Regions from separate parts of the Pseudomonas kitaguniensis genome, predicted to be linked through region 2. Evidence: predicted binding sites of a transcription regulator. Region 2 holds the regulator's gene; the other holds the start of a gene.
The links. The regulator FliA, encoded in region 2, starts transcription of late flagellar genes. The targets are predictions, from matches to a motif close to CTAAAGTTTNNNNNNNNNNNGCCGNTAA.
Positions count from the first base shown of each region.

Region 1: a site for FliA is predicted at 7,497-7,524, ahead of ACOZK9_RS15635 (methyl-accepting chemotaxis protein). Genes of this name have one in related genera too.

Region 1 covers NZ_JBLZPT010000011.1:121,917-131,986, reverse strand. The annotation lists gene dapA (4-hydroxy-tetrahydrodipicolinate synthase) at 123-1,001, shown strand; gene bamC (outer membrane protein assembly factor BamC) at 1,019-2,134, shown strand; gene ACOZK9_RS15670 (MBL fold metallo-hydrolase) at 2,139-2,897, shown strand; gene purC (phosphoribosylaminoimidazolesuccinocarboxamide synthase) at 2,925-3,638, shown strand; tRNA gene ACOZK9_RS15660 (tRNA-Ser) at 3,722-3,811, shown strand; gene ACOZK9_RS15655 (hypothetical protein) at 4,128-4,577, shown strand; gene ACOZK9_RS15650 (DUF6124 family protein) at 5,099-5,365, shown strand; gene ACOZK9_RS15645 (MFS transporter) at 5,437-6,663, opposite strand; gene ACOZK9_RS15640 (hypothetical protein) at 6,951-7,205, shown strand; gene ACOZK9_RS15635 (methyl-accepting chemotaxis protein) at 7,568-9,193, shown strand; gene ACOZK9_RS15630 (SMP-30/gluconolactonase/LRE family protein) at 9,198-10,016, opposite strand.
Region 2 covers NZ_JBLZPT010000027.1:52,626-62,695, forward strand. The annotation lists gene ACOZK9_RS23870 (cold-shock protein) at 83-283, shown strand; gene ACOZK9_RS23875 (DUF6124 family protein) at 865-1,128, opposite strand; gene flhA (flagellar biosynthesis protein FlhA) at 2,053-4,167, shown strand; gene flhF (flagellar biosynthesis GTPase FlhF) at 4,179-5,495, shown strand; gene fleN (flagellar synthesis regulator FleN) at 5,601-6,434, shown strand; gene fliA (RNA polymerase sigma factor FliA) at 6,431-7,171, shown strand; gene ACOZK9_RS23900 (chemotaxis response regulator CheY) at 7,342-7,716, shown strand; gene ACOZK9_RS23905 (protein phosphatase CheZ) at 7,735-8,523, shown strand; gene ACOZK9_RS23910 (chemotaxis protein CheA) at 8,535-10,070, shown strand, end outside.

The sequences.
Region 1 (10,070 bases), on a different contig from region 2:
CCAATGATGGCATTGCCCGTCGTTTAGTTGATCGAGAACGCGTCCTCAGGTGGTACTTCGCTTGTACAAGCATCTTGGCGCCAGTACCATTACGGCTCTCTTTTTCCGGCAGGAGCGGTTGCATGATTGCGGGCAGTATGGTGGCACTGGTCACACCCATGGATGCACAAGGTCATCTCGACTGGGATAGCCTGGGCAAACTGGTGGACTTCCACCTGCAAGAAGGCACCAACGCCATCGTGGCGGTCGGCACCACAGGTGAATCGGCCACGCTGGATGTGGAAGAACACATCAAGGTGATCGAATTCGTGGTCAAGCGTGTCGCGGGCCGCATCGCCGTGATCGCCGGTACGGGCGCCAACTCGACGCGTGAAGCGATCGAGCTGACCAAAAACGCCAGGAAAGCCGGCGCCGATGCCTGCCTTCTGGTGACGCCGTACTACAACAAGCCGACCCAGGAAGGCCTGTATCAGCACTTTCGCACCATTGCCGAAGCGGTTGATATTCCGCAGATCCTCTACAACGTACCCGGCCGCACTGCTTGCGACATGCAGGCGGCGACCGTGATCCGTCTGTCCAGCGTGCCGAACATCATCGGTATCAAGGAAGCTACCGGCGACCTGCAACGTGCCAAAGACATCCTGGCCGGCGTGAGCAGCGACTTCCTGGTGTATTCCGGTGACGACGCCACGGCTGTCGAGCTGATCCTGCTGGGTGGCAAAGGCAATATCTCGGTGACCGCCAACGTCGCTCCGCGTGCCATGAGCGAGATGTGCGCAGCCGCCATCGCCGGTGACGCCGTAACCGCGCGTGCCATCCACGAGAAGCTGATGCCGCTCAACAAAACACTGTTTATCGAATCCAACCCTATTCCCGTGAAATGGGCGCTGTTTGAAATGGGCTTGATGCCGGACGGTATCCGTCTGCCGCTCACCCGGCTCAGCGAAGCCTGTCACGAACCGCTGCGACAGGCCCTGCGCCAGTCCGGCGTCCTGGTTTAATTGAGGAAGCACTACGCATGAAGCGATTGGCCGGACTTTCCGCACTTGCCTTGATTATCTCCAGCACCAGTGGCTGCGGTTGGATTTGGGGCCCGGATGGTTACTTCCGTGACCGCGGCAGCGATTACCTGGAAGCACAAGCAACCAAACCGATGCAACTGCCGCCGGACGTCAATGTCGCCAAGCGCCTTGACCCGTTGCTGCCTATTCCGCGCAACGTCGCCGACGACACCGCCAAGGGTGAGTACGTGGTGCCACGCCCACAGCCGATCACGGCCGTGGCGGACGCCAGCGACTACAGCCTGCAAAAGAGCGGCGACAACCGCTGGATCATCGCGCAACGCCCGCCTGCCGAAGTCTGGCCGGTGGCCGTGCAGTTCTTCCAGGACAACGGTTTTCGCATTGACCAGCAACGCCCGCAGACCGGTGAGTTCACCACTGCATGGCAGCGCAGCAGCGAACTGTCCGCCAACATGGCCCAGCGCCTGCAGGCGAGCGGTGTAGCCGCCGACAGCGAAGCCCGTGTGCGTGTACGCATCGAGCCCGGCGTGCAGCGCAACACCAGTGAAGTCTACGTGGTCAGCGCCGAGCGCCCAGCCGGCAGCACCGCCAACGTCGACTTCACCCCGCGCTCGGTCAACCTGGGCGTTGACGCCGCGTTGGTCGACGAAATGCTGGCCAGCATGAGCCGTATCTCCGAGAAGGGCGGCTCCGTTTCCCTGCTCGCCGCACGCGATTACGACACGCCTAACCGCGTCAGCCTCACCGAAGACGGCAGCGGCAACGTGGTGCTCAACCTGGGTGAAGACCTCGACCGTGCCTGGGCCAGTGTAGGCCGCGCGCTGGAGAAGGGCCCTTGGCGCGTTGAAGACATCAACCGCAGCCTTGGCCTGTACTACATCAACGTGGCTGAAAAGGCTGTGAAGAAAGACGAAGAGCCAGGTTTCTTCGGCAAATTGTTCGGCACCACGCCGACCAAGGAAGAAGTTGAAACTCGCGCCGAGCGTTACCAGGTTCGTTTGAGCAAGGTTGGCGAAAGCGTACAAGTCACCGTCGAGAAAAACATCAACACTGTCGCGCCAGCTGAAACAGCGCGCAAAGTGTTGGGCGTGATTCAGGACAACCTGGGCTGATCCGATGCGTTTTGCCGTTCTCGGCAGCGGTAGCCAAGGGAACGGCACGCTGGTCGCACATGACGACACGTATGTGCTGGTGGATTGTGGTTTCTCGTTAAAAGAAACCGAGCGGCGCCTGTTGCGTTTGGGGGTTCACCCCTCGCAACTGAGCGCGATTCTGGTAACCCACGAACATGCCGATCACGTGCATGGCGTGGGTTTGCTGTCTCGGCGCTACAATCTTCCGGTGTACCTGAGTCGCGGCACCTTGCGCGGGATGCGCAAACCCATAGAACCCGCAGGTTTCCTGGCCGGTGGCGAGCAGCTGCAAATTGGCGCGTTGAGCATCAATGTGATTGCTGTGGCGCACGACGCACAGGAGCCGACACAGTACGTATTCAGTGACGGTGAGCGACGTTTCGGCGTGCTCACCGACCTGGGCTCCTACTGCGCCAAGGTGCTGGACGGTTACCGCGACCTCGATGCATTGATGATCGAGTCCAACCACTGCCGAGACCTGCTGGCGCGTGGGCACTACCCGTACTTTCTCAAGCAACGGGTGGGCGGCGAGCTGGGGCATTTGAACAACCACCAGGCCGCGTACCTGGTGTATGAGTTGGGCTGGCAAGACCTGCAGCACCTGGTCCTGGCCCACCTGAGCAGCAAGAACAACCTGCCGACGCTTGCCCGGCAATGTTTTGTCGACACCCTTGGGTGCGACCCGGACTGGCTGCAATTGGCCGATCAAGATTCAGGGCTCGACTGGCGACACATCGCCTAGCCCACCTCACTCAAAGCGGAGCCCATCATGGAAAAACGTGAAGAACTCTACCGCGGCAAAGCCAAGTCGGTGTACAAAACCGACGACGCCAACCGCCTGATCCTGCTGTTTCGCAACGACACCTCGGCGTTCGACGGCAAGCGCATCGAACAGCTTGATCGCAAAGGCATGGTGAACAACAAGTTCAACGCCTTCATCATGCAGAAACTCGAAGCGGCCGGCATCCCGACCCAATTCGACAAACTGCTGGGCGACACCGAATGCCTGGTGAAAAAGCTCGACATGATCCCGGTCGAATGCGTCGTGCGTAACTACGCCGCCGGCAGCCTGGTCAAACGCCTCGGCGTTGAAGAGGGCCTCAAGCTCAACCCTTACACGTTTGAGCTGTTCCTGAAGGACGACGCCAAGGGCGACCCGTTCATCAACGAATCCCACGTTGTGGCCTTCGGCTGGGGCACCGCCGAGCAACTGGCGCGCATGAAAGAGTTGTCCCTCAAGGTCAACGAAGTGCTGAGCAAGCTGTTCGACGACGCAGGCCTGCTGCTGGTCGACTTCAAACTGGAGTTCGGCGTGTTCCACGACGGCTCCATCGTCCTGGGCGACGAATTCAGCCCCGACGGCTGCCGCCTGTGGGACAAAGACACCAAGAAGAAGATGGACAAAGACCGCTTCCGCCAAGGCCTCGGTGACGTCATCGAAGCCTACGAAGAAGTCGCCAACCGCCTCGGCGTACCGCTTTAATCGACGCAAGCATCTGATAGAACGGAAAAAAATCGCTTTTGGGGTTTGCTTCCGCGAAACACACTGTTATGATGCGCGCCGTTGGAGAGATGCCAGAGTGGCCGAATGGGACGGATTCGAAATCCGTTGTACCTTCACCGGTACCTAGGGTTCGAATCCCTATCTCTCCGCCATTACATAGAAAAAGCCCCGTAGCTGAACAAGCTACGGGGCTTTTTCGTTTACGGTTGTACGATTCAATCCAAAAAAGCCTGCGGGCTTTCTTCAAGCTTAGCGCTGGACAAGCCTTTTGCTTGCCTCAGGCTGTCGAATTTTGACCTGTGCCCGCAACGCTTCCAGACTCCATACTTCGGTCATATTCACTGCCTTTTGCGTGCTAGTGATTCAGTTTGGCGCGCGTCCTGCCCGGTAAGCGTCTTATGGCACCGTGATGGTGGCGATCTGCAATGCTTGTAGATAACCTGAACCCATCACACAGGGACGCTCACCATGAAGGCAATCGCTGCAACCATTCTGATCATCACGCTGGCGGGCTGTGCCAATCACCCACTGGACTGTGCGACTGGGCTTGTAGCTTGGGATGATTGCCTGCCCGGTACCAAGGGTTATGCGATCAGGCAAGAGAGTATGGCGAACCTTGCTGCTACAAAAGCGCAGCAGGCAAGCAGCGACGATGCACAGTGCCAGTCCTACGGAGCAAAGCCAGGCTCGGACGCTTATGTGAATTGTCGAGTTCAACTCAACAGAACCACGACCGAACAGCAATCCCAGCAGAGTGCGCAGCGTCAGCAGGCCATTCAGACAATGCTGCTCAATCAGCAAAACCAGCAGCAGAAACCGTATGTACTGCAGCAACCGCCTCAAATAATCCCTGCTCGAGTGCAGACCAACTGCACCACACATACGAGTGGGCAAATCGTATATACCAATTGCCAATAAACAAAAGATCTTCAAATAGGTAGGCGATGGATAGCGGTGTTGCGTTGGTTGGATTAAGAACTGGGGGAACGCATCGCACTTGCTGACACCGGGAGCAATGGCCGAAAACTGCCGGGCACTATCCAAAAGACACGCCTGCCAGCGGCTAGAATTTCAATGTCAGGTGTGTGCACGGTTTTGTGAATGAGGTTACGAATAACTTGGTATTACCTCGCACAGCCAGCCCATTTGCTACGCAAATTGTTGCAGTTTTCATGCAGGGTTGCGCTAGGTAACACAGGACGCTAACCTTCCGCCGTCGCCCTCATGGCGACCGGTTTTGACAGACCGATGTACAGGTGTACGACCTCCATACGATTACAGGCTTTTTCTGCTGTGACGTCGTTTTATGGCGGCTGTGCGTGGGGCATCTTCGGGTGCGCCGGGTCCTGTATACCGGTCTGTCAACCCGCGCATAGCTGCCACCTGTTCCTGTTTGACAGCAGGATGTGACAGCTCCCATTGCATACAGGAGCTACACAATGAACATGACCAACCTCGATTCAGATTCCGAGTTTTCCCCCCGCAAGATCTTCAACGTAGGCGCAGACATCGGCACCGAAGAAGCCCTGGCAAACGCCTCCGAAATCCTTTCATCCGCACTGCAAACCGCCTATCAATGCGCCGAAGATCCGCGCAGCACGCAGTCACCCGTAATCATGGGCTTGGCACAATTGATCGAGAATGCCCAGGCGCTGGTGCATTCTGTGCTTGAGCGTGATTTCCCTGCGGACAAACCAGGCAAATAATGACCAGCATCTGAAACAAAAAAAGCCTGCTGAACTCGATGCTCAGCAGGCTTTTTAGTGGGTATGCCTGATTAAGCGGGTTGCGCCACCACGTTATTACTAACGCTACGCCCCAGCACAAGCACGGTTACAAAACCGCAGCCGACCAGCACCGTGGCCAAACTCAGCAGCACCGAGCTGCCCATTTGATCAACAATGCGCCCGCCGAAGAATGAGCCCAAGGCAATAATCACTTGGAACAAGGCGACGAACAGCGGCATGCCGCGTTCGACGTCCTTGGGTGCTACAACGAACATCCAGATGCTGGCGCAGGCCGGGAAGGCGCCGAAGGCGAAGCCCCAGAGGGCGATCAGCATGGCTGCGCCGGTCATGCCGGTGGCGAAGTAGGGGAACAGGGCGGTGCTGGTGCCGATCATCAGCGCGACCAGCAGCAGGGTGTAACGTACGCTGCGGTTGGCGGCGAACCCGGCAAAGATGTTGCCCGCTACGCCAGCCACGCCGAACAGCAATAGCAGTGAGCCGATGGTCGGGCCGTCGAAGCCGGCGCTGTTTTTGAAGAAGGGTGCGACGTAGGTGTACGCGGCAAAGTGCGCGAGGCCGATCAGCAGTACGGCGATCAAGCCGACTCGGGCTTGCGGGTTGATAAACAAGGCCGGCAGGTCGCGGATCTGAATGGCTTTTTCCGGGGTGAGGCGGGGCAGCAAAAATATCTGCGCCAACAGCACGGGTATGCCCACCAGCGCGGTGACCAGGAAGGTCATGCGCCAGCCCATCAGGCCGCTGAGCCAGGTGCCGACGGGCACGCCCAGAACGGTGGCCAGGGTCACACCGACCATGATGATCGAGGTGGCTTGTGCAACGCCCACGCCCTTGGGCGCCAGGCGGCTGCTGAGGGCGATGGCGGTCGCCCAAAAACCGCCGATGCTGATGCCCAACAATACACGGCCGAACAGCAGCAGGCTGAAGTCGCTCGCGTAGGCCACGACCGTGTTGGCGACGATCATGATCAGCGTCAGGCTGATGAGCAGATAACGGCGGTCCATCGCGCCAATGAACACCGACAGCAACGGTGCGGCGAGGGCGGCCATGATGCCGGGCAGCGTGACCATCAGGCCGGCGTGGCCGGCACTGATGCCGAGGTCGCTGGCAACGTCGTTGAGTACGCCCACCGGCAGAAATTCGCTGGTGACTAAGGCGAAGGCGCCCACGGCAACCGAGAGAATCGCCAGCCACTGCTGTACGACGCTTTGTTGGCTATGTTCGGGGCGGCCGCTTGGGGCGGGGCTTGCACTTGGCATTGTGTTGGGTTCCGGGGGGAGGGCGCCTGACTGCAGGCGTGGGGACAGGAAAATAGGCGGCGATTATATAAATGGGTTTCGGCAATCAACTAGGCCGTCGTTTTGATAGTCACCATCAGTGCAATCAATTCGACCCCTCTGAGGGGGGTGGCCGCGCTATTACGCCTGTCTTACATGCTTCTCCAACATTGCCTACAGCGCACGCGTTGCGAGCCTCTGCGTAACTGATTACCTTGGGCTCAACGGTTTTTCAGGTAGAAATTCCCACACTGCAAAGGAAATGCATCATGAGCAAAAATACGAAAAAGACCTCCGGCAAAATGGCGACGTTGGCAGCAGAGGTGCTGAGTAATCCAAACGCCTCAGCCATCGCCAAAAGCCTTGCCGCTTCAGCGTTGGCCCAGAGTGGTACCGACAAGCAGACGAGTGCGCACATGGAAGAAAAAGCCGGGAAGGCGCTTCAGAGCGATAAATACAGTGCGGGTACGAAATCCCTGGCTGCCTCGGTGCTCGCCCAAGCCAACAAAGAACGGGGCAACTGAATACACGTAGTTATCGTGCACCGTTACACAGCAAAGCCCCGTAGGCGTTAAGCCTTGGGGCTTTTTCATAGTCGGGCGTTGCTATGTTGATGATAGGTCTCATGCTAATTACTTGGCGTGTATCAGGTGGCAATTGCCCAAGGGCTGACCGTGCCTTCACGCTTCATCTGCTACACCTTTTCGACGCGCTGCGGCGCATGAAATGACCACCAATACACATCAATGTATAGCGACGTGATCACCCATCGTTGAGCGCTTGATTCGAAGGCGCTTCGCCCACTCAATACACCGCTAAAGTCCTTGCTACGCTGGCCGAAACACTCTCATACGATGTCGTATGCCTAATAAAAGAGAGCGCCAAAATGTCACTTCGCAGCCTGTCCATCGCCCGTCGTGCGGGTCTGGGTTTTGCCTTGATTGCTTTGCTCGTGGCCATGCTTGGGTTCTTCGCACTTTCCAACATGGCGAGCATTCGCGAAAGCGCGGTGCAGGTTGAAAGCGGTTTGGTGCCGAAGATGCGGTTAGTGTCTGACATTCGCGAAATAATGCTGCGCATTCGTACGATCTCTTTGCGCATGGCACTCGACCCCAACCCTGCGAGCATGCCGCAATACCGCAGCCAGATGGACACGCGCAGCCAGGACCTGACGAAAAGGCTGGCTGATCTCAATGCCGTGATCGACACGCCGGAAGTGCGTACGCTCTACGACCAGTTCCAGGTTTCTTTGCGCCAGTACCAGCAGGGGCTCGCGCAGTCCTTTGTGCTCGCCGACAAGCAACAGGGCGTCGAGCTCAACAAGTTGTTGCTGGTGGACATGAAAACCGTGGTCGATGGCTCGGGCAGCCAGTTGAATGCCTTGGCGGACTACTACAACGCGCAGATTAATCAGCAGGGCCAGGCGGCCGAGTCGCAGTACAGCCGCTCGCGCACCATGGTGTTCGGCTTTGTGATACTCGCGGGCTTGAGCACGGTGGCCCTGGCCTGGTTGCTGACGCGCAGCATTGTCGGTCCGTTGGGGCAAGCGATGCGCGCGGCGGAAAACGTGGCGCAGGGTGATTTGACCCAGACCGTGCAAGTCACCGGCAACGATGAAGTGACCCGTTTGCTCGTGGCGCTGCAAAGCATGCAGGGTAGCCTGCGCAGCACCTTGCAACTGATTCGGCAGTCGGCAGGGCAAATGGCTGCATCCGCCACCGACCTCAACGGTATTACCGACCAGAGCAGCCGCAGCCTGCAACAGCAGACCGCAGAAATTGAACAGGCCGCCACAGCGGTCAATGAGATGACCTCGGCCGCTGAAGAGGTGGCACGCAATGCGGTCTCAACCTCCGAGTCGACCCGGCTCTCCAATGAAACAGCGCGTGAAGGCCAGCACCGTGTCGGCGAGACAGTTACGGCGATTCAGGCACTGAGCAGCAATATCGGGGAAACCTCGATTCTGGTGCAAAACCTCGCTGAGCAATCGCGCGATATTGGCAAGGTGCTTGACGTGATTCGCTCCATCGCCGAGCAGACCAACCTGCTGGCGCTGAACGCCGCCATCGAGGCCGCACGTGCCGGTGAGTCTGGCCGTGGGTTTGCGGTGGTGGCTGATGAGGTGCGGGCGTTGGCTCACCGTACGCAGCAATCGACACTGGAAATCGACCAGATGGTGACTGCCATGCGTACCGGCTCTAACCAGGCGCTGACGTCCATGCAGTCGAGCACACAGCGTGCTACCGACACCTTGATTCTCGCCGAAGGGGCGGGCGGCGCGTTGAGTCAGATCACCGACTCCATCGACCAGATTTACCAGCGCAATCTGGTGATCGCGAGTGCCGCCGAGGAGCAGGCGCAGGTGGCCAAGGAGGTGGACCGCAACATCGTGAATATCCGTGATTTGTCGGCGCAGTCGTCTTCCGGTGCAGGGCAAATCAACGGTTCCAGCCATGAGCTGGCGCGTTTGGCGGTGGAGCTGAACCAGGCGGTGGCGCGGTTTCAGCTGTAGCCTGTCAAGGGGCGACCGCGCGGGTGTCGGGTACTAATTCCAACACCCGATTGCGGCCACCTTCGGCCAACAGGTAGGTGCCCCGACCGGTCGCGACGATGGACTGCGGCGCCTTTAAAAACGCAAGGATGGTGCGCTGTTTTCCCTCCGGGCTCACCAGCAGTAACCTTGCGCGGTGGGTCGAGTCTTCATTGATCCACAAGCCGCGTTGGTCGCACATCAAGAACGTCGGTTTGTTCAAGCCTGCCAGCACCACCGGGTCACTGCCGCTATCGGTCAGTTCGCGCACCACGCCCTTTGCCTTTTCTGTGTAGAGCATTCGTCCATCGGTGCAGCGCGTGATGGACTCGCCTTCGTGCAATTGATCGCGCAGCACGGTCAGCGATTGATCGCTCCAGCGATAGCGCAGGATTCGCCCGTCTTGCTTGCGGTCTTCGATGGCGTAGAGGTCATCGCCCTCGACCCACAAGCCTTGTACGTTTTCGCCGCGAAACAGCTCAGTGACCACGCCATCCTTCAGAAAGTTGACGGGTGCGTTACCGGTTTCCTGGCTGAACACCCAGCCACCGCGAGCAGCGAACATGCCGTCAGGTTTGGACAGGTTGGCCACCACCACTTCACGGTGCCCATCGGGGTGGATGCGCACGATGCTGCCTTGCGCATCGTCGAGTTCCTGGCTGACCATCAACGAGCCGTCCGGCAATGGCATCAGCGAGGCGGCTTTTGGTACATCGCGGTGCACCGTCTTGACACTCCAGCCGGCTGCCGCGCTGACGGGGTAAAAACTTTGCCAGGCGAAAAAGCCCAAGGCTGCAATGCCCATCAGGCCCAGCAGGCTCAAGCCCCACCGCAGAGGCCTATACAAAAAAACGGTGCC
Region 2 (10,070 bases):
ACAGTAGCCAGCGAAGGCAAATCGCGGTTCCATTGCGCCAGACACTGCACCCGCGTTGTTAAGAGATGCAGAGGACGTAGTGATGGAAGCGGTGACGGGCACGATCAAGTTTTACAGCGAAAAAACCGGGCAAGGCTTGATTGCTCTGGATTGCGGTGAGGATGCCGTCTGTGTGGATCTTGAAGGCTCGGCCGGGGTTCGGCTGAAAGATGGCCTGCGCGTGCGATTTGCCCGGATTCATCGGCCCAAGGGCGTTTTCGCGTCCAACATCACCGTCATCTAACCCCCGCCGGAACGCTCGGCGTCAGCTTTTCAGTCCAGGCGGTACCCGCTCCGGCATACCCTGGGGTATCCCGCACACAGCTCCAAATGTGGGAGGGGGCTTGCTCCCGATAGCGGTGTGTCAGGCCCGGAATACCCGACTGACACACCGCCATCGGGAGCAAGCCCCCTCCCACATACACGCGCAGGCGGCATACCTTTGCTGCGCGTGGGAACGCTCGGCGTCAGCTTTTCAATCAAGGCGGTGCCCGACCCGGCATACCCTGGGGCATCCAGCACACAGCACCAAATGTGGGAGGGAGCAAGCCCCCTCCCACATACACGACGCAAACGGCATTCCTTTGTTGCGCGTGGGAACGATCAGCGTCAGCTTTTTAGTCCGGGCGGTGCCCGACCCGGCATACCCTGGGGCATCCAGCACACAGCACCAAATGTGGGAGGGGGCTTGCTCCCGATAGCGGTGTGTCAGGCCCGGAATAACCGACTGACACACTGCTATCGGGAGCAAGCCCCCTCCCACATACGCGGCGCAGGCGGCATTCCTTTGCTGCGCGTGGGAACGCTCGGCGTCGGGTTTTGAGTCTAGGCGGCGCCCGACTCTGTTGCGAATGATGGCTGAACATCATCCAGCAGCCGCTCAGCCAGCAACCGCGCTACCTCAATCAACTGCGCAATGCCCAGCGCGACTTCTCGCTGCGTCGCTTCCATATCAAATGCAAAGTCGCAGGTCAGCGCGTGGGCGGAAGCCAGGGTTTCGGTGAGGTTGACCAGCAGGTCTTCGGTGCTGATGCCGTCGATGAGGGTGAAGAGCACGCTGGGCGGGGGATTTGGGGTGGGTTTAATCATTGTGAAACTCCTGATTTAAATGGAGTTGCCACTTATCGCCGCGACGCGATGGGGTGGCAGCTGTACGCAGGTTCGCGGACCGGAATCAGGAAACCGGCATACCCGAAGGTATCCCGCGCACAGCCACCATAGCGCCGCACAGTAGACGATAAAAAATCATCAACTGAAAGCGGACAATAGCGCTTTGCGTCTGAATTCAATGGGCCGCGAAGCCCGCCCGCTGATTGTTCAGCGGTGTGCGCAGACTAGAGCGCGGGTTTCCTAGGGACAACCTTAAAACCCTGTCGGAAATTTCCTCGATAGCAGCGGCTGCACACACATCCAAATGTGGGAGGGGGCTTGCTCCCGATAGCAGTGTGTCAGGCCCGGAATAACCGACTGACACACCGCCATCGGGAGCAAGCCCCCTCCCACATACACGACGCAGGCGGCATTCCTTTGCTGCGCGTGGGAACGCTCGGCGTCGGGTTTTCAGTCCAGGCGTTGCCCGCCCCGGCATACCCTGGGGTAACCCGCGCACAGCTCCAAATGTGGGAGGGAGCAAGCCCCCTCCCACATACACGGCGCAGGCGGCCTTCCTTTGCTGCGCGTGGGAACGCTCGGCGTCAGCTTTTCAGTCCAGGCGGTGCCCGCCCCGGCATACCCTGGGGTAACCCGCGCACAGCTCCAAATGTGGGAGGGGGCTTGCTCCCGATAGCGGTGTGTCATTCAGCAATGTTCCAACTGAACCACCGCCATCGGGAGCAAGCCCCCTCCCACATTTTTGACTCGATTTACACCCGGTAGACTCGGTCGCTTATGAGGTGATCAACGCCCCAAAGTAAAAGTTGGAAGGCTTCTTGCAATACCGCCTTCAGGACGCCAACTGGCGTCAAAACTTTGCTTCAAGGAACACGAGGAATACCGGTGGTAGATCGCTCTCAAATGCTCAACACGGCCCGTGGCACCCTGACTGACCTGTCGCGGGGCAATTTGGGTGTGCCGTTGTTGTTGCTGGTGATGCTGGCAATGATGATGTTGCCGATGCCGCCGTTCCTGCTCGATGTGTTTTTTACTTTCAACATTGCCCTGTCGGTCGTTGTGCTGCTGGTCTGTGTGTACGCGTTGCGGCCGCTGGATTTCGCGGTATTCCCGACCATTCTGCTGATCGCGACCTTGCTGCGTCTGGCGCTGAACGTGGCCTCCACGCGGGTGGTGATGCTCCACGGGCAAGACGGCCACGCCGCCGCCGGTAAGGTGATCCAGGCCTTCGGTGAGGTGGTGATCGGCGGTAACTACGTGGTCGGTATCGTGGTGTTCGCGATCCTGATGATCATCAACTTTGTGGTGGTCACCAAGGGCGCCGGGCGGATTTCCGAGGTGAGCGCGCGGTTCACCCTCGACGCGATGCCCGGCAAACAGATGGCCATCGACGCCGACCTCAACGCCGGCCTGATCGACCAGAACCAAGCCAAGGCCCGCCGCCTGGAAGTGGCTCAGGAGGCCGAGTTTTACGGTTCCATGGACGGTGCCAGCAAGTTTGTGCGCGGCGACGCCATCGCAGGCTTGCTGATTCTGTTTATCAACCTGATCGGCGGTATGGCGGTCGGTATCTTCCAGCACGGCATGACTTTCGGCGATGCAGGCAAGGTGTATGCCCTGCTGACCATCGGTGACGGTTTAGTGGCGCAATTGCCATCACTGTTGTTATCCACAGCTGCGGCGATCATGGTGACGCGTGCTTCGGGCTCCGAAGACATGGGCAAACAGATCAGCCGGCAGATGTTCGCATCGCCCAAGGCGCTGGCCGTGGCAGCGGGCATCATGGCGGTCATGGGCATCGTACCGGGCATGCCGCATATCTCGTTCCTGAGCATGGCGGCCATGGCGGCCGGCGGTGCTTACCTGTTCTGGCGCAAGCAAAACCAGGTCAAGGTTCAGGCCCAGCAAGAAGTTGCCCGCCAGCAGGACTTGCTGCCATCGCCGGCCCGCGCCCAGGAAACCAAGGAGCTTGGCTGGGATGACGTGACCCCGATCGACATGATCGGCCTGGAAGTCGGCTACCGCCTGATTCCAATGGTGGACCGCAACCAGGGTGGCCAGTTGCTCGCGCGGATCAAGGGTGTGCGCAAGAAGCTGTCGCAGGATTTGGGCTTCTTGATGCCCACGGTGCATATTCGCGACAACCTCGACCTGGCCCCGAGTGCCTACCGCCTGACCCTGATGGGCGTGATCCTCGCTGAAGCCGAGATTTACCCCGACCGCGAGTTGGCGATCAACCCCGGCCAAGTGTTCGGCACGCTCAACGGGATAACCGCCAAAGATCCGGCTTTTGGTTTGGAAGCGGTGTGGATCGAAATCAGCCAGCGCAGCCAGGCGCAGTCGCTCGGTTACACGGTGGTGGACGCCAGCACCGTGGTCGCTACCCACCTCAACCAGATTCTGTACAAGCACTCGCACGAGCTGATCGGCCACGAGGAAGTCCAGCAATTAATGGGCTTGCTGGCCAAAGCGTCGCCAAAACTCGCCGAAGAACTGGTGCCGGGCGTGCTGTCGCTGTCGCAGTTGCTTAAGGTGCTGCAGGCCTTGCTTGCCGAACAGGTGCCAGTACGCGACATTCGCAGCATTGCCGAGGCTATCGCCAACAATGCTGCCAAGAGTCAAGATACCGCCGCGCTGGTAGCCTCGGTGCGCGTCGGTTTGTCCCGCGCAATCGTGCAAAGCATTGTGGGGGTTGAGTCTGAGCTGCCTGTTATCACCTTGGAGCCAAGGTTGGAACAGATATTGCTCAATAGTATTCAGAAGGCAGGACAAGGCCAGGAAGAGGGCGTCCTGCTGGAGCCAAGCATGGCTGAAAAGCTGCAGCGTTCGTTGATCGAAGCCGCACAGCGCCAGGAAATGCAGGGCCAACCGGTGATACTGCTGGTGGCCGGCCCGGTTCGGGCGATGTTGTCGCGGTTTGGACGTTTGGCAGTACCGAATTTGCACGTTTTGGCTTATCAGGAAATTCCTGACAATAAGCAAGTGACTATCGTCGCGACAGTAGGGCCCAATGGCTGAGGTAGTGGGTTATGCAAGTTAAGCGTTTTTTCGCCGCCGATATGCGTCAGGCCATGAAACTGGTTCGTGATGAGCTGGGCGCCGATGCCGCGATTATTGGTAACCGCCGTATTGCCGGCGGTGTCGAGCTGACGGCTGCCCTGGATTACACACCTCAGGCGCTGGCGCCGCGCGTGCCGAACATGGAGCTCGAAGACGAGTTGCGCAAGACCGCCTCGCGTATCGTCTCGGCCCAGGCTGAGCTGAGCATGCGTGGCGACAGCGATACCACCACCAACCGTCAGTTGTTCGCCGGCCTGCCGCTGACCGCTGCCGAGCCGCTGGTTGAGCCGACGTTCAAAGAGCCGCCGCGTCCTGCTGCGCCAGCGCCGGCTGCCGCCGTTGACCAGCGCGCGCTGGATTCGATGCGGTTTGAACTGAATGGCCTGCGCGAGCTGCTCGAAGTACAGCTTGGCTCGCTGGCGTGGAACCAGTTGCAAGGCAGCAAACCGCAACAGGCTAACCTCTGGCGCCGCCTGCAACGTATCGGCCTGTCTGGCCCGTTGTCGCGTGACCTGCTGGCGCTGACCACCTCCATTGAAGAACCTCGCCAGGCTTGGCGCATGTTGCTGGCGCACTTGGCGCGCATGATCGTTACCCCGGAAATCGAGCCGTTGGAAGAGGGCGGTGTGATTGCCATGGTCGGCCCTGCCGGCATGGGCAAGACCACCACCCTGGCCAAGCTGGCGGCGCGTTATGTGCTTAAGTACGGCGCGCAGAATATCGCGCTGGTGAGCATGGACAGCTACCGCATTGGTGCCCAGGAACAGCTCAAAACCCTGGGCCGCATCCTCAATGTGACGGTCACCCATGTCGACCCGGGCCAGTCGCTGGCCAACGCGCTCGACCCGCTGCTGCGCAAGCGCGTGGTGTTGATCGATACCGCCGGCCTGCAAGCCAGTGACCCTGCGTTGCGCATGCAGCTTGAAAGCCTGGCCGGTCGCGGCATCAAGTCAAAAAATTACCTGGTGCTTGCAACCACCAGCCAGAAACAGGTTCTTACCGCTGCGTACCATAGTTACAAACGCTGCGGCCTGGCGGGCTGCATCCTCACCAAACTCGACGAAACGGCGAGCCTGGGTGAAGTGTTGAGCCTGGCCATCAGTCATGAGTTACCGGTTGCTTACCTGACCGACGGGCCGCGGATCCCGGATGATTTACATCTGCCGCGCCGTCATCAGTTGGTCAGCCGCGCAGTCAGCGTGCAAATGCAAGAAGAGCCTAGCGAGGAAGCGATGGCCGACATGTTCGCCGACCTCTACCACAACCCCGCAAAACGGGTTGGTTAAGGCAGGATGAACACCGTGAAATGTATCTACATCGATGGTCTGCAAGCGATTCACGCGGCCAAGCCATGTAGCCTGCGTCTAAGCAAGACAAGGTAAAGAAATAAAATGGGCAGCATGCATCCCGTACAGGTGATCGCGGTGACCGGCGGCAAAGGTGGCGTCGGAAAAACTAACGTGTCAGTGAATTTGTCCCTGGCCCTGGCAGAGCTTGGCCGTCGCGTCATGCTGCTGGATGCTGACCTGGGGCTGGCGAACGTCGACGTTCTGCTGGGGCTGACACCCAAACACACGCTTGCCGACGTGATCGAAGGCCGATGTGAGCTGCGCGATGTGCTGCTGCAAGGCCCCGGCGGGATTCGCATCGTGCCGGCCGCCTCCGGCACACAGAGCATGGTGCACCTGAGCCCGGCGCAGCATGCCGGCCTGATCCAGGCGTTCAGTGACATTGGCGACAACCTCGACGTGCTGGTGATCGACACCGCTGCCGGCATCGGCGAGTCCGTGGTCAGCTTCGTGCGGGCCGCCCAGGAAGTATTGCTGGTGGTGTGCGACGAACCGACGTCGATCACCGACGCCTACGCGCTGATCAAGCTGCTGAACCGTGACTACGGCATGAACCGCTTCCGCGTGCTGGCCAACATGGCCCAAAGCCCGCAGGAAGGGCGCAACCTGTTCGCCAAGTTGACCAAAGTCACGGATCGCTTCCTGGATGTCGCCTTACAATACGTCGGCGCAGTTCCCTATGACGAGTGTGTGCGCAAGGCTGTGCAAAAGCAGCGTGCAGTCTATGAAGCATTCCCTCGTTCGAAGTGCGCTTTGGCGTTCAAGGCGATTGCCCAGAAGGTCGATACCTGGCCGCTGCCCGCCAACCCGCGCGGGCATTTGGAGTTTTTCGTCGAGCGATTGGTGCATCACACGAGCGCAGGTCCGGTGCTATGACATCCAGCGGCTACAACCTTTACAAAAAGTCGGCACGTGACAGCCAGGGCGAGTTGATCGAGCGCTATGCGCCCTTGGTCAAACGCATTGCTTACCACTTGCTGGCACGCCTGCCTGCCAGCGTGCAGGTTGAAGACCTCATCCAGGCCGGCATGATCGGCCTGCTCGAAGTGTCGACCAAATACGACGCGAGCAAAGGCGCGAGTTTCGAGACGTACGCGGGTATTCGTATTCGCGGCGCGATGCTCGATGAAGTGCGTAAAGGGGATTGGGCGCCGCGTTCGGTACACCGCAATACACGCATGGTCAGTGACGCAATTCGCTCAATTGAAGCAAAAACCGGTCGTGACGCTAAAGATCATGAAGTTGCGGCCGAACTCCAATTGAGTCTCGATGATTATTACGGGATTCTGAACGATACCTTGGGCAGCCGCCTGTTCAGTTTCGACGACCTGTTGCAGGACGGCGAACACGAAGGGCTGCACGAGGACGGCGCGAGTGCTCATCTCGAACCGTCGCGCGACCTGGAAGATGAACGTTTTCAGGGTGCGTTGGCTGAAGCAATTGCCAATTTGCCGGAGCGTGAGCGGCTGGTGTTGGCGCTGTACTACGACGAAGAGCTGAACCTCAAGGAAATCGGTGAGGTCCTGGGGGTCAGCGAATCGCGTGTCAGCCAACTGCATAGCCAGTGCGCGGCCCGCTTGCGGGGGCGATTGGGAGAGTGGCGCGCGCGCTGACAGGCAGTGTGGGGACACTGCAGCGCAACCAGGCGAAAGGTGTAACGCCTTTCGCGGATTCGTTCCGTGGTGCCCCGGCAGTCCTTTTTGTGTAACGCCTGTTGATTGAAATGGCGCGTCCAGGTGCTGGGCGCGTTTAAGACTGCTTGGAGGTCGAATTGGACAAGAACATGAAAATCCTCATCGTTGATGACTTCTCAACGATGCGGCGGATCATAAAAAACCTGTTGCGTGACCTTGGGTTCACAAACACGGTCGAGGCGGATGACGGCATTACGGCGATTCCGATCCTCAACAGCGGGAGCATCGACTTTCTGGTAACCGACTGGAACATGCCAGGCATGACCGGTATCGACCTGCTGCGCCATGTGCGCGCGGACGAAAAACTGCGCAGCTTGCCTGTGTTGATGGTCACCGCCGAAGCCAAGCGTGAGCAGATCATTGAAGCCGCTCAAGCTGGGGTCAACGGTTACGTGGTTAAGCCATTCACTGCACTGGCCTTGAAAGAGAAGATTGAAAAAATCTTCGAACGAATCGGTCAGTGATGCTGCCACGGGGGAGCTATGGAGCATAAAGAAACGTCACTGGGCGACTTTGAGTCGACCCTGAAAAAGCATGCTCACCAGTTGGTCGACAGCCTTGAAAAAGGCCACTTCGGCGACGCGGTGCAGTTGATCCATGAGCTTAACCAGACCCGTGATCGCGGCCTGTACCAGGAAGTGGGCAAGCTCACGCGCGAGCTGCACAGTGCAATCGTCAATTTTCAAATTGACCCGCACATGCCCCAGGCTGAAGAAATATCACAAATTACCGATGCCACAGAACGCCTGTCCTACGTGGTCAGACTGACTGAGGCGGCGGCCAACCGCACCATGGACCTGGTTGAAAACGCCACGCCCCTGGTCAATGGCATGGCCACCGAAGCGCAAGCCCTCAGCGTTGACTGGGGCCGTTTCATGCGTCGGGAACTGGGTGCTGAAGAGTTTCGTGAATTGGCCCGCAGGGTCGACGGGTTTCTGACGCGCAGCGAACAGGAAAGCCGTACGGTTTCCAGCAACCTCAATGACATTCTGCTGGCCCAGGATTACCAGGACCTCACCGGTCAGGTGATCAAGCGTGTGACCCAATTGGTCACCGAGGTGGAAAGCAACTTGCTCAAATTGGTGCTTATGGCAGGCCAGGTTGATCGTTTCGCCGGCATCGAACATGACCGCGAATCGATCCTCTCGGAAAAAGATCCACAAAAACATCTCGCCAAGGGTGAAGGTCCGCAGATTCATGCCGATAAACGTGAAGACGTTATGTCAGGTCAAGATGATGTTGATGACCTGTTATCCAGTTTAGGCTTCTAAGGAGCACCCACATGAGCTTCGGCGCCGATGAAGAGATCCTTCAGGATTTCCTTGTAGAGGCCGGCGAAATTTTAGAGCAACTGTCCGAACAACTGGTCGAGCTGGAAAGCCGACCGGATGATGCGAACCTGCTCAATGCAATTTTTCGCGGTTTTCATACTGTAAAAGGGGGCGCCGGCTTCCTCCAGCTCCATGAGCTGGTGGAGTGCTGTCACATCGCCGAGAACGTTTTCGACATCCTGCGCAAGGGTGAGCGGCACGTCGACTCGGAACTGATGGACGTGATTCTCGAAGCATTGGATGCGGTCAACGGCATGTTCAGTGAAGTGCGCGAACGTGCGCCGATCACTGCGGCTACCCCGGAACTGCTGGCCGCCCTGGCGCGCCTGGCAGAGCCTGCCGACACCACGGCTGCGCCGGTGGTGCAAGCGCCAGAGCCTGTGGCTGAGCCTGAAGCAGACGTGACGGACAGCGAGTTCGAGCAACTGCTCAACTCCCTCAGCGCGGTCAAGGCTGAAGCTGAAGCGCCACAAGCGGCTACTGCGCCTGCCACTGCGTCTGCAGCGCCGACCAGCGAAGACATTACCGACGCTGAGTTCGAATCGCTGCTCGACCAGTTGCACGGCAAAGGCCAGTTCGCGGCCGACGCGGTGGCGCCACCTGCCGCCCAGTCGCAAGCGCCTGCTGCTGCTCCTGCCGCTGCCAGCAACGAGATTACCGACGACGAATTCGAAGCGTTGCTCGACCAACTGCATGGCAAAGGCACGTTTGCGGCCGAAGCCTTGCCGGAAGTCGCCGCCACGGCCACGGCACCCGCTGCCAGTGCAGCTGCCAGTGCGCAACCGGCGGGCGATGGGTTGATCTCTGATCACGAATTCGAAGCGTTGTTGGACCAGTTGCACGGTAAAGGCAAGTTCACTGAAGTGGCCCCGGCCGCAGCAGCGGCAGCCGGTGCAGCCACGGCAGCCGCTGCTGCACCGGTTGCCGCCAAAGCGGCGGCGCCGGTTGCGGCCAAGCCAGCTCCGGCACCTGCGGCTGCGGCTGCACCTGCACGCGCCGCAGCCGCGCCGGTTGCCGAAAAACCTGCCAGTGAAGCCGAAACCACGGTGCGCGTTGATACCGCGCGCCTGGACGACATCATGAACATGGTCGGCGAACTGGTGCTGGTGCGTAACCGCTTGGTGCGTTTGGGCCTGAACAGCGGCGACGAAGCCATGCAAAAGGCCGTGTCGAACCTCGACGTGGTGACGGCTGACTTGCAGACCGCGGTGATGAAAACGCGGATGCAGCCGATCAAGAAAGTCTTCGGCCGCTTCCCGCGATTGGTTCGCGACCTGGCACGCCAGCTCAAGAAAGAGATCAACCTGGAACTGGTGGGTGAAGAAACCGACCTCGACAAAAACCTTGTCGAGGCCCTGGCCGACCCGCTGGTCCACTTGGTGCGCAACGCCGTCGACCACGGCATCGAAACCCCGGAAGAACGCGAGGCTTCGGGCAAGTCGCGTGGCGGCAAGGTGATTCTGGCGGCTGAGCAAGAGGGCGACCAT